Thermogutta terrifontis: one gene and its partner. The main gene of each other region encodes a partner of the protein of the gene in region 2 in a complex. Links are inferred from orthologs where the notes say so. Each region holds a gene or a part of one and is shown on either strand. Other genes may lie near its edges. The genes, in order: THTE_RS10430 and THTE_RS07760.

Region 1 (6,227 bases), 730 kb from region 2 along the record:
CCCTGGGTGCCGTATCTCGACATCCCGGATGTGCCGGTTCACGAGGATCCCTATCGGCCCATCACACGGCGGGCAAAAGAGTTCCTCGCGACGACACCCGAAGATAAAGTGCCGATTGCGTGGTGGCCGCGGGAGCAGCGCTACGCCGAGCGGCTGGCCCCGGGGACCAAATTCGCAGATATCATCGGTGAAATCGACCCCGCGAGACTGGCGGGCGGCGTGAGCATGTCCGCAGAGGAGGCCCTCTTCTTCGGGTTGATTCCCCGGATGCATCGGGGAATTTTCGCCGTCAATGAACTCCCGGAATTGGACGAATTGGTCCAGGTCGGTCTGTTCAATATTCTCGAAGAGCGCGATGTGCAAATCCGCGGTTATCCGGTGCGTTTTGACCTGGATATTTTGATCCTGTTTTCTGCCAATCCAGCTACCTATAACCGTAGCGGTAAAGTCATCCCGCAATTAAAAGATCGAATTGGGTCCGTTATCCACACGCACTATCCACGAGACCGCCACGTTGCCATTCAGATCACCGAGCAGGAGGCAAAAATTCCTCTGGATGGTGAGTATCCCGTGGTCGTGCCATATTTTATGAAGGAGATTATAGAACAGATCAGCATCGTGGCCCGACGTTCTAAATACATCGATCAACAATCAGGAGTCAGTGCCCGGCTGAGTATTGCCAATTATCGAACAATGATTGCCAGCGCGCGGCGCCGCGCTATTATTCTCGGCGAGAAACCCGCGGTTCCCCGCATCAGCGACCTGGGGCATCTAAACTCCTCGGCTCTCGGCAAGCTGGAGCTGGACCTGATGGCCGGGCACCAGATGAACGAAAAACAGGTGCTGGACGCGATCGTGGCGGAAGCAATTCGCGATGTGTTTCAGGAATATGTTGAGGAGCACGGTCTGGCGGAAATTGCCGAGATCTTCGGCCGTGGCGTGAAAATTGAAGTGGGTGATTTACTCCCCTCAAGCTACTATGCCGAGCGAATAAAACGTGTACCGCCCGTTTGGGAAAAGGCTTTCGAACTGAATGTGTCTCAGGATCCGGCGGTTCGTGCCTCGTGTGTGGAATTCATACTCGCCGGACTTTATGTAACCGACCGAATTTCCCGCGCTGAATATCGTGGAAAGATTGTCTATGAAATCCCCTAATCGCTACGGTGGGGTCATCCACGTTTATCAGAAATACAATCCTGTTCGCTTTCCCAGCCCAACCCGCGGGATGCCCGACATGCTTTCGGCTGCCATGAACCACATGCTCATGTTCGGGTCGCTGCGGGAACTCACGGAAGAGGAGCTTGCTCAAGCGGTGGAACTGGACCCCAGTATGTTCGCGGGATTGGGGCCATCTCTCCAGTCGCTCATCGAAATGCTTCGGCAACGCAAGGCCAAGATCCTCGCGACGTACGAGGTGGAGACCGTCCACGCGGAAGCCGCGCGGCGTTACCGCGAATTTGGCCAGCAACTCCAGCCGCCAGAGCGGTTGGCCAAACGTTACGAACGGGCTTTCCGCGAAGAACACATTTTCGAGCTGGAACGTCTCTGGTATCTCGCCGAAAACGAAAACAGCGAATTCGCGCGGAAGATTCTGCACCTCGTTCAGCGCCTCGGGGATAAATACCTCATCGACGAACTGGCCGCGAAGTATCATTTCACCGGTGATCGACCCATGACCATTCCCGAAGCGCTGGAGATCAAGGAGCTGCTGGAAACGATTGATCGACTTCTCGAACAGTTGGAGGAAGCTGCGAAGAACGCGCGTTTGGGTGTGATCGATCTGGAAGCCCTCCGGCGGTTTGTGGAAGAGGAGGATATCCAGCGGCTTCGCGGACTTATGCGGCAAATTGAGGATCTCATCCGGGAGCTGGCGGAAAGACAAGGGCTGGAGCAAACGAAGAATGGTTATCGGCTGACCCCCAAGGCGTATCGACTCTTCCAGGGCCGCCTTCTAGAAAGAATCTTCAGTCAACTCCAGGCCGCGCGAAGTGGTCGGCATACCGGCCCGATTGTCGGCGAAGGTAACATCGAATTGCCGCAAACCAAGCCGTACGAATTTGGAGACTCCCTGGCCCACATGGACATCCCTGCGACGATGATCAATGCGCTGGTGCGTCAGGGGCCAGGCCTGCCCGTGAAGCTCCTTCCCGAAGACATCGTGATACACAAGACCCGCAATGTGCCGAAATGTGCAACGGTCGTCCTGCTGGACATGAGCGGCTCGATGCGCTACGGGGGGCTGTACGTGGACGTCAAGAGAATGGGATTGGCGCTGGATGGTTTGATCCGAAAAGAGTATCCCGGTGACTATCTTGAATTTGTGGAGATCTACACCTTTGCCCGGCGAGTCCACCCCAGCGAGATTCCGACCCTTATGCCCAAATTGGTCAGCGTTTCCGATCCGGTGGTGCGGCTCCGGGCGGACATGAGCGATCCTCGCATCACGGAAATGGATGTCCCCTGGCACTTCACCAATATCCAGCGCGGTCTTCAGCTTGCCCGCCAGTTGCTTTCCGTCCAGGATACGCCCAACCGACAGATTATTCTTATCACCGATGGTCTGCCAACGGCCCACTTTGAGGGTCCGTATCTTTACCTCATGTATCCACCCCATGACCGCACAGAGCAGGCCACGCTTCGCGAAGGCCTCCTGTGCGCTCGGGAGGGTATCACCATCAACCTTTTCCTGCTGCCAGGCTGGAGCCAGTCGAGCGAGGATATTCGTTTCGCCTACAAACTGGCTGAGGCTACTCGAGGTCGTGTCTTTTTCACGGCCGGTAAGGAACTCGACCGATACGTGGTGTGGGACTACTTGCGTCGCCGCAGGGAGATTATAAGCTAAACGTTTCTGCGCCATGTGATCGCACTAACCTCCGGTAGCCCGGATGACGACTGGCAGACGGGTAGAGTCTTACCGGAGGGGTTCAGAAGTTTTTCCTTTTGAGATCGAATACATGTCTGCATTCATGAACTGGATGATTTACGGGGCGACGGGCTACACCGGCCAGCGAATAGCACGTGAAGCTGTCAAGTGCGGGCTGCGGCCTATACTTGCTGGTCGCAATCCGCAACGCCTCGCCAGCCTCGCTCAGCAACTCGACTGCCCAACCAGGGTTTTCGATCTCAGTTCTGTTGAACGCATTCTGCCGAACATAGCCGATTGCAGATGCGTCCTGAATTGTGCTGGCCCGTTTGCGGAAACGGCCCCGTCCCTGGTCTCAGCGTGTTTACGCACAGGATGCCACTACCTGGATATCACCGGTGAGATCGACGTTATCGAGTCCATCGCAGCCCGACATGAGGAGGCTGTCTGTCGCGACGTTGTGCTCATTCCAGCTGTAGGCTTCGACGTTGTGCCCACGGATGCCCTGGCAGTTCACCTGAAAAAGGCCCTGCCCGAGGCGAGTACGCTCCTTTTGGCGTTCACCAGTACGGGTTCTCTCAGCCCGGGCACGGCAAGAACCATGTGGCAGGTTATTCAAAAGGGCGGCCGAATTCGAAAGAATGGCCGTCTGCGTTCGGTACCCTTGGCCTGGAAAAGTCAGCGAATTCCGTTTCCTTCCGGCAGACGCTGGGCGGCTCTCGTTCCCTGGGGCGATGTGGCCAGCGCGTGGTACTCCACGGGAATACCCAACATCGAGGTTTACCTTGCGATGCCCCGCTCGGCCATCGCCGTGCTCAAACTTGCCCAACCGATGATCTCCCGACTCGCCTCCGCCAGCAGCGGCGCCGATGTCGAGAAACTCATTCGAGCCATTCTTCGCCTACCGCCGGCCGGGGCCGGTAACAGTATCGATGGCCTCAGAAGCCCGAACGTCAGGCTTCTTCGCCATGTCGAACTGTGGGGTTGTGTCCGTGATTCACAAAGGCGCTCCATCACTGGCACCATGATAACACCGGACGGGTACGATTTCACTGTTGCGGTGGCTCTAGGTGCCGTGCAACGAGTCCTCAAAGAAGAGATTGCCCCCGGGTTCGCCACCCCTAGCCAGGCTTTCGGCATGAATTTCGCATTGGAGCTTCCGGGCGTTACACTCCACATTGAAAAATCACATAGTCGGGTGCACCGTGAACCGAGTTGCGAAGTCACCCAAGTGGTGACGTAGATTTACAGCCTTTCCCGAAAAAGGAAGGGAAATCCGTCTTATTGATAAGCAAGAAGATTGTCGTGTCTATGAGGCAGGTCACAATCTAGTAAACGCTTCGAGCTATCTTCGCTTTAAATACGATACTTAGTGGTGCGTATCCGCCACGCTGGTTATTGAAAGTTTCCTCTGCCGCGACAAAATACTGACCACCTCTGAAAGTTTTGATATAACGAACCTGTTCATTCAAACACAATCCGACGTGCGTCGAAAACGGGGCCTTCGATACACGCGCGGTGATAGTCCCAGCTCGTGGACTCGCGTTCATCTCTCACACGCACAACGCAACTGTAGCATAGCCCCAGCCCGCACGCCATCGGCGTTTCCAGCGACAAGTAGCAGGGAATGTCCTGGCCAAGGCAGATCTCGGCTACCGCCTTCATCAGGGCCTCCGGACCACAGCAGTACACGGCCAACTCATCGCGTTTGAGCTTTCCAAGTTCTTCCAGCAAAAGCTCACTGGCAACCCCTTTTTTCCCGGTTGAACCGTCATCGCTGATCGTTTTCACTTCTATACCGACCTCTTCAAATCGCCAAAGGTCTTTCGGGAGTAACTCCGCCGTGCGCACCCCGAAAAGGAGTTGGGCGCGTGTAACCGGCGGCACCTGACGCGGCGGATAACCGTATCGCCTTTGACCCATTGCTTCCCGTCCGACCGCCATGAAAGGCGTGTAGCCGATGCCGCCTGCCACCATCACAAGAATTCGATAAGAAGGAGGCGGAAAACCGTTACCCAGCGGTCCCCATATTTCCAGATAGTCACCAACAGGCCACCGAGCCAGCAATTTAGTCATTTTTCCTATCGACGAATAGACAATTTCCAGTCCCGCTGGCTCTCCGTGCTCCGCATCGCTGAATATGTCGAATAACGCAAAGGCCCGTCCTAAAAGCGGGTCATAGTGATTCGGCAACCGCAGCATGACGAACTGCCCCGGCACGATCCCTCTGGCAATCGGCGGGCAAACCAGCCGTAACCTGAACAGGTCACGTCCAATTGACTCGTTTTCGATAATAGTTGCTTTTCCGAACCAAACTTCGCGATCCCCTGGTTCGGTCAAAAGTCGCCATTGATCGTGCATCTCAATAGACCGCCTATCAGCTTTTCCTGTGTCGCAAATTGTGTGACTGGAAACAGCCGCAAGTCGTAGCCCTTATCGCCGTTTATGTTCGTTTTTTGAAGCCCCGCCATTAAGCCTGGAAGCTAACCCCGCTGCCTTATACAGCGCCGCCACCTCCTCGGGGGTCAGGCGTCGGGCCTCACCAGGTTTCATCTTGCCCAATCGAATGGGTCCCACGGCGATTCTCTTGAGGCGGTACACCTTGTGGCCCACCCGCGCCATGATTCGCCGAATTTCTCGGTTCCGACCTTCATTGAGCACCATCTCCAGGATGGTACTTTTCTTATGCTTACGGCGGATTCGAATCTTGGCTACCCGGGCAATCCCTTCTGCCAGATGCACTCCCTTTTGGAGTTTAAGAAGCACCTCCCGTGTTGGCTCTCCCGCCACCTGTACCAGGTATGTTTTGGGCACACCGTAGCGTGGATGTGTCAGCCGCTCTGCCAGGGCCCCGTCATTGGTCGCCAGAATCAGGCCCTCGCTGTGAAGGTCCAGCCGCCCCACCGTAAACAAACGCCGTTCGCTCTCGGGGACGAGGTCAATCACACGTGTTCGCCCGGCCGGATCCCGATTCGTACAAACCACTCCATCCGGTTTGTAAACGGCATAATAGACCGGCGGCTCGAGCTTGATGGGAACTCCATCCACACAGATCTTCTGTCGGAATGGATCTGCCTTAAAGCCCAGTTCTGTAACGACCTTCTTATCCACCTCCACCCGGCCCATTTTGATTAGCTCTTCGCACTGCCGCCGGCTTCCAATCCCGGCCGCTGCCAAGATTTTCTGAAGTCGCTGAGGACCGGGTTGGATGACCGTTCCGCCGGGTTGTGCAGAGGAAGCACCCCGTGGCGCACTCTTCTTCCTTCGCGCTGCTGTCATAGTCGAATTCTTTCCACGTACCAAAGGGAAGTCGCCGTCATCACCGACGGTGTAACGTTCCTGGATCCAAAGCCCCCAAATGCCG
Region 2 (6,200 bases):
CTGTGCATCCTCCGGTCACACAATATCATGCATACTTGATCCCACAAGCTGCCTGCGCACGCGCCAGAACCTCCGCCGCCTTTTTGCGCGCCATCGCCGCCCCATCTCCCAGGACTTCTCGAACAAACTGCGGCTTCGCTTCCAATTCTTTGCGGTACTCGCGAGCCTCTGCAAAGTATTTCTCGGCGGCATCGGCCAGGGCCTGCTTGACCTCTCCGTAACCGAATCCGCCTGCGCGATAGCGCGCCGCCATCGCTTCTCGCTCTTTTTCTCCCACAAATAGGGAATACAACTGGAAGAGGTGATCTGTCTCCGGATCTTTCGGTTCGTGGATGGGACGCGAATCCGTGACGATTCGCATGATGGTTTTGCGCACCACCTTGGGATCATCAAAAATACCGATCGTGTTGTTGTAGCTTTTGGACATTTTTTCGCCGTCCGTCCCCGGCACGCGGGCCGCCTTTTCCATGATTTTGGCGCGAGGCATCACGAAGACTTCGCCATAAAGATGATTGAAGCTTCCCGCAATGTCCCGACACACCTCAATGTGCTGAATCTGGTCCTCGCCGACCGGAACGGTGTCCGCATCGTAGGCGAGGATGTCGGCAGCCATCAACACCGGGTAGGTAAACAGACCGGCATCGGCCGGTAGCCCCTTGGCTTTTTTGTCCTTGTACGCGTGACACCGCTCCAGAAGTCCCATCGGGGTGCAGGTCATCAGTAGCCAGCAGAGCTGGGTCACTTCCGGCACGTCGGACTGGACGAAGAGCGTGGCCCGATCTGGATTGATCCCCAAAGCCAGAAGGTCGATCGCGGCATCAATGGTGTTCCGTCGCAGAACCTCAGGATCGCGCACGGTCGTCAGCGCATGGAGATTGGCAATGAAATAGTACGAGGCATCTGCCTGGTCCTGCAGCTCAACATATTGCTTGATGGCACCAAAATAATTCCCCCAATGAAATCGGCCAGTGGGTTGAATGCCAGAAACGACGATCATATCTCTCGACCCATCTTTCTCCGTGTGTATCAATCCATTCGCAGTGATGAAACTGCCTGTGTTTCCCGAGCGACCTTAAAAACACTCCCCCTCTTCATCATTTTCCCTGTCAGCAGTTTCAATAAAAAGCCCGGAGCCCACCTCAGGAAAAGCCCTGAACAATCTCAGCACAGAAACAGTCGCTAACACTGAATTTCACAGGAGATCCTCGGGCTACCAAAGCTGCCCACGACCTCCCGCAACGAACGTGCCCCCAGTTCCATGAGCGCCCCAGGGAGACCGTCGAGAATTTCCCAAGCCGCGGTTGGACGATAAAACGAAGCCGTTCCCACCTGAATCGCGCTGGCACCGACCACGAAAAACTCCATCGCATCGTCCACTGTCGTGATTCCCCCCGCCGCCACCACGGGGATGCTCACCGCCTGGGCGACCTGGTAGACAATCCGCAAGGCCACCGGTTTGATCGCCGGCCCACTGAGACCGCCAAACACTTGCCCCAGCCTCGACCTTCGGCGACGCCAGTCCACCGACATTCCCAGCAGCGTGTTGACCGCCGTGATGGCCGAGGCTCCCGCGCTTTCAGCCGCTCTGGCTACCGCCGCCACATCAGTCACATTGGGGGTCAGTTTGGCAAGGATTGGCCCGTCGTAAACTCGTCGGACGGCCGCCACCACCGCGGCACAGCGGGCCGGATCGGTCGCAAAATCAATTCCTCCCGCCACATTGGGGCAGGAGAGGTTCAGCTCAATCGCCTTAACCCCTTCCAATTCACCAATAGCCTGGGCAAGCTCCACGAATTCTCCGTCGGCTTTTCCCGCGATGCTCACGATCACCGGACATTTAAGGGAGGATAATCTGCCCCACAGACGGGTGCGAAACCCCTCGAGTCCCTCGTTGTCGAGACCAATGGAGTTCAAAAGCCCAGCCGCCGTCTCCACGGTCCGGGGTGGAATGTTCCCTATTCTTGGGGACAGAGTCACCGTCTTCGGGATGATAGCGCCTAATCGGTTCAGGTCAGCGAACGCGTAACAATCAACGGCGTTCCCGAAGGTGCCCGAGGCCAGCATCACAGGATTCTTCAGCCTCAAGCCACCTATCTCGATACTGAGGTCCGGTTCCATCAATGTCACACTCAACCCAGGCGAAAATATGCGAGAAAAACACGGAGTCCGACGGCTTGCCGACAAGCCATCGGGACGTGCAGGCTGCGTCCGATTCTTTTCAATCTATTACACCGCGGACGAGCTAACAACGCGGGCTGGCTTTACTTCGGCGGTTTGCGACAATGCTCGCCTCGGCGGGAGATCGGCTTCTGTCAAAGGCCGGAACTGCGTTCCGATTTCGGCATCGCACTTAATTTCGAGTCGGTTTCTCGCACAGGCCTTCGTGATGCCGCTTGGACTCGATCGGAGCGCCGCCAAGGCGACGTCATGCGTGCGGGATTGGAAAAGCGAAAAAGCGATAGGACCAACTTCATCGCCGGTCCTATCGCTTATGCTGACTCCCGCGCGGTGCAGGGCGCGCCATCAATAAAACTACACCATCGTGGTTCTGTTCCCGAAACGTCAACCCGACGAACATCCGGAACTCCGGCCGGCTGTAACGGCAGGGCCGGCCAGCCGTCAAAGCAACATTTGGTTACCGGCTTCCCCCGGCTCTGACGGCCCATCCTGGGCGGACCAGCAACCCACCAGCCGATCGGTTATCCGGCGGTTCGTATGGATCAACATCGGTTCAGATAATACCGCCGTGGGTACGGTACGGCGTCATATGGTCGGGATGGTCCAGCATCCACGCCCGTTCCCATTCATCCAGCAGCAACCGCAAGTCCTCAGACGTGTAGATCAACTGCTGGACTCTCCGGTCCGGGTCGGCCGAGTAGATCGGCACCACACACCCGACAGCCATCGTCAGCAAAAGACAGGAAATCACAGCGAGAACAAGCTTTTGCATAAGGCGCACTCCGTTGCACCAAAATCCAGATTTGGCCCTCTGAAGACCGTGGTCGCGGCTAATTTGTTTTCCCTTGCCTGCGGTGTTTGTTATCATTCAAAAATCAGATCCAACCCTCGCAACCCCCACTCAGCCCCATTTATCCATCCTGGTCATATTTCCATTGCTTCAAGCCCGTTTTTCCCAATAACTGCCCTCGGACTGGCCCCACTGCATCAGGCGGGCGTCCTGGGAACGCTTTCCTTAGTCGCGGATTTGAGCTTTTTCGACATCGCCTCCAGTCGTTTTCTCAACTCCTTGCCGGGTTTAAAGCGGACCACAAACTTCTCTGGGACCCGAATCTCCGTTTTTTTCTTCGGATTCATCGCTCGTCGCGATTTTCGCAGCTTAATCTTGAAAACCCCGAAGTTTCTCAGCTCAATTTTGTGTTCCGTCGTCAGGATATCGATGATGGCGTCAAATGTGCGCTGAACAACCTCTCGCGTCTGCGACTGGGGGAGTCCTAGTTCCTCCGCAATCTGTCGCACGATATCTCGCTTAGTCACAATTGGCTCCTCCGATTAGCTCCGGTCAAATCGCTTCCACGCCGTTTCGTGTTGCTACCAGCCAGTTGTAACATTAGGCCAGAGCGAAACTAGTGTCAAGCCCCCGATTTTCCCGAAGCTAACCTCAATCCGTCCTGGAGGCACGCCTTGGCGGTTCCAAGTGGACGCTGCCGGGCACTGTCTTAACCTCGATGGCGAGATACCAACGCATTTGAGTCGCACGTGGAGCTACTGCGTCGGGCATGGTTGCCGCTTCTCTGCTCAAAATCATTATCGGCGCAAACTTCGGAAAACTCTAACCAGATTGAAAATTCCCCGCGACTGCGATGGGGCAACGGGAAGCTGGATGGCTCGATCCCGCCGATGTCAGACGACACGCGATCACGACAAGAACGCGGTGGCGACAACTGCCAGCGCGGGTTGTAAATCTTCCCGAAAAAATAGTGGCAAAAATCCGAACCGATTGGGCCGTGTTCCAAAGCCCGCGCGAACCTCGCAAAGTGCCGCAATTAACTAATTTACACCAATCGACATAGCAAACCTGAGGCGTTAGATATCGATGAGGCTCGCCCACTGCTCAATCTCCTCCCGGGAGTAGAGCCTTCCCCGTCCGCAACCGGGGCAAGTGCGGCATACCTTCTCCCAATCTCGCTCGCTCCGTAATTGAGAGGGCCAAAAAGGGAATGACCGGCATTGCCGCGGACGGACTTCGTACACCAGACATCGTCGGCTGTAGAGGTCCAGAAAAACACAGTCTCCATTGGGACGCTCTACAAGACTCTTCTCTCCGCCGGGTAATTCGCGGACAAACAGGGCTTCAAACTCCTGCACTTCCATCTTCAACCGATCGGCAAGTACACGAATTTCTTCCTCCGTGACATACACATAGCCCGGCTGTCCCGAACAACAATACCCACATCCCGTACATTCAAATCGGAGCCCGGCCGCGTACCAGGGCTCGGGAGCAGTCCGGGGTTTGGAAGTCCGTCTGGCTTGCGTGCTGGTCTTTTTCATCCTTTCAGGTCCCGAAAAAAACGTACGAAAATTTTGCGGTCTAATTTTCGGCCAATGTGCGTTCCTGGCTCGGTCGAAGCAACGCATTCTTTCCGCCCGGCCAAAGGCCATAGGCAACCGCCAAAATCTTGATTGGGTGAAGCGTGGGCTTCGCCGTGGCCTGCTCCATCTGGATCCGGCAGGTGCTGCATTCCGTCACTCCGGCTTCCACCTGGGCGTCGCGCATTGCATTGAGAAGTGGCCAGCCGACCCGGAGACTGGTTCGGTAATGGGCATGCTTCAATCCGTACGTCCCAGCCATTCCCGAACATCCGTCCGGCCCCGTTGTGACGCGAAGCTCGGGAATCAGTTCAAGGAGCTGACGTCCAGGCTGTCCCACACCCAGCGCACGAAGACGGCAGGGCCAGTGATACGTCAACCTGAGCGGTATCTCTTGGAAGTCCAACCTCAATTTGCCCGCTTCATACAGCCGGTACAAATAATCGCAGGCGTCAAACGTGTGAGCGGCGACAAGCCGTGCATCCTCTTCATCAAGGATCTCGGGATACTCCCGGGTCAAGCTGAGGGCCGCCGCCGGTTCGGTCGTCACCACGTCATATCCCTGACGAACGGCTTCCGCCAGTACCATCACGTTCCGACGTGCCACCCGCCGGGCATAATCGGCATCTCCCGATGTGAGGGCCGCTGTTCCTGCACCTCGCTGGTCTAGAGGGACGTATACCCCAATTCCGTTGTGCTCAAATACTTCAATTAAAGCCTCGGCCAATCGGTGATCGAACCAGGTCGCGAAGACATCAACAAAGTAGGCCACCTTGGGACCACCGTGGCGCGGGGGTCGATGGAGGTGGCGTCTTGCCGCAATGCGCAGAAAGCTTGTTTTTTCCAGCCGAGGCAATTTCCGTGCCTGAGCAATGCCAGTAACCTTTTCCAAGAGCCACCGCAATTGTTTATTTTGCAAGGCCCAATTGACAAACGGCGCTACACGCGCGCCCCATGCAGCCACTATCTCAATCCGATTAAGCAACCAGTCTGAAAACGGAAGGCCATGTGCGGCGGTGTTCGCTGTTTTGGCCTCCATCATCAGGTGAGGCACATCCACCTGCGCGGGACACTCTACCCGGCACATGTGGCAGTGTACACACAGGTCGGCGATCGCGCGAAAGGTGTCCTCGGTGATGGTCTCGAGCGGCAAGTCCCCCGTCAAAATGGCCCTCACCAGAGTCACCTTGGCTCGAGGCGACGCCTCTTCGAAGGGTTGTGCACGAAAAAGCGGGCACATGCGTAGTCCGGGCCCCTGCGTCCGGCAATGACCGCAGGCAGTACATTGAGACACCACGGACGCAACCGCCTGGGGATGCCAATCCAGTTGCGAAACAAGGATGTCTGGCAGCCGTTCATCCGGCCTGTCGGCCTCGGGAGGAGAATCCGAATCATCTCCTTCTACCGAGTTCACACAATCTAGCGCCGTCCCTCCATTTGTGGCTCCAGATCCTTGCTGCTCCTGAGGGACTGTGTCGATGGGGGGACAAGACGAGGAGTTCCTTTCCGGAGTCGGCCCATAGTCACGTGTGCTTCCATGGTCGAGTGAGTCTTCCAGGCTCACCGAATTGGTCACTGCAACAGTAGAGGCGGTCCAGTCGGCTCGCACGTGGCGGCCCAGGAATTGCCACCATTCACGGGTGTAGGAATCC

What was found.
Region 1: the proteins of THTE_RS07760 (region 2) and THTE_RS10430 are in contact, whole or in part, in a crystal structure (PDB 5UE9), measured with the Lactococcus lactis proteins. The link is inferred for Thermogutta terrifontis from one-to-one orthologs. Residues at the interface, in WP_025017116.1 of Lactococcus lactis: Gly25, Phe27, Phe29, Glu32, Tyr33, Lys35, Tyr36, Lys48, Phe56, Thr60, Pro61, Arg62, Val63, Ala64, Glu65, Thr66, Ala67, Ser68, Gly69, Met70, Ile74, Gln77, Pro223, Glu251, Phe274, Ala275, Pro277, Phe278; in WP_023189152.1 of Lactococcus lactis: Leu4, Gln5, Ala47, Ser48, Met49, Leu50, Leu51, Arg52, Arg53, Met95, Leu98, Arg223, Met224, Ala225, Cys226, Ile228, Gly229, Ala230, Cys231, Tyr232, Ala233, Val235, Glu236, His237, Asn243, His244, Ala245, Lys247, Glu250.

The regions. Positions count from the first base shown.
Region 1 is NZ_CP018477.1:2,802,458-2,808,684, reverse strand. What follows is about bases 3,277-6,227. They hold THTE_RS10430 (dihydroorotate dehydrogenase electron transfer subunit), read right to left. Parts: upstream 5,225-6,227; coding sequence 4,328-5,224; downstream 3,277-4,327. Other genes in these bases: THTE_RS10425 (pseudouridine synthase), read right to left, coding at 5,297-6,142; THTE_RS10435 (saccharopine dehydrogenase family protein), read left to right, coding at 3,277-4,106. Also shown: THTE_RS10445 (magnesium chelatase ATPase subunit I), read left to right, coding at 1-1,155; THTE_RS10440 (vWA domain-containing protein), read left to right, coding at 1,142-2,842; more of THTE_RS10435, read left to right, coding at 2,955-3,276.
Region 2 is NZ_CP018477.1:2,071,468-2,077,667, reverse strand. Bases 150-3,073 are described here. They hold THTE_RS07760 (dihydroorotate dehydrogenase), read right to left. Parts: upstream 2,119-3,073; coding sequence 1,180-2,118; downstream 150-1,179. Other genes in these bases: THTE_RS07755 (hypothetical protein), read right to left, coding at 2,732-2,950; trpS (tryptophan--tRNA ligase), read right to left, coding at 150-997. Also shown: more of trpS, read right to left, coding at 26-149; THTE_RS07750 (HU family DNA-binding protein), read right to left, coding at 3,166-3,495; THTE_RS07745 (YkgJ family cysteine cluster protein), read right to left, coding at 4,045-4,509; THTE_RS07740 (anaerobic glycerol-3-phosphate dehydrogenase subunit C), read right to left, coding at 4,550-6,200.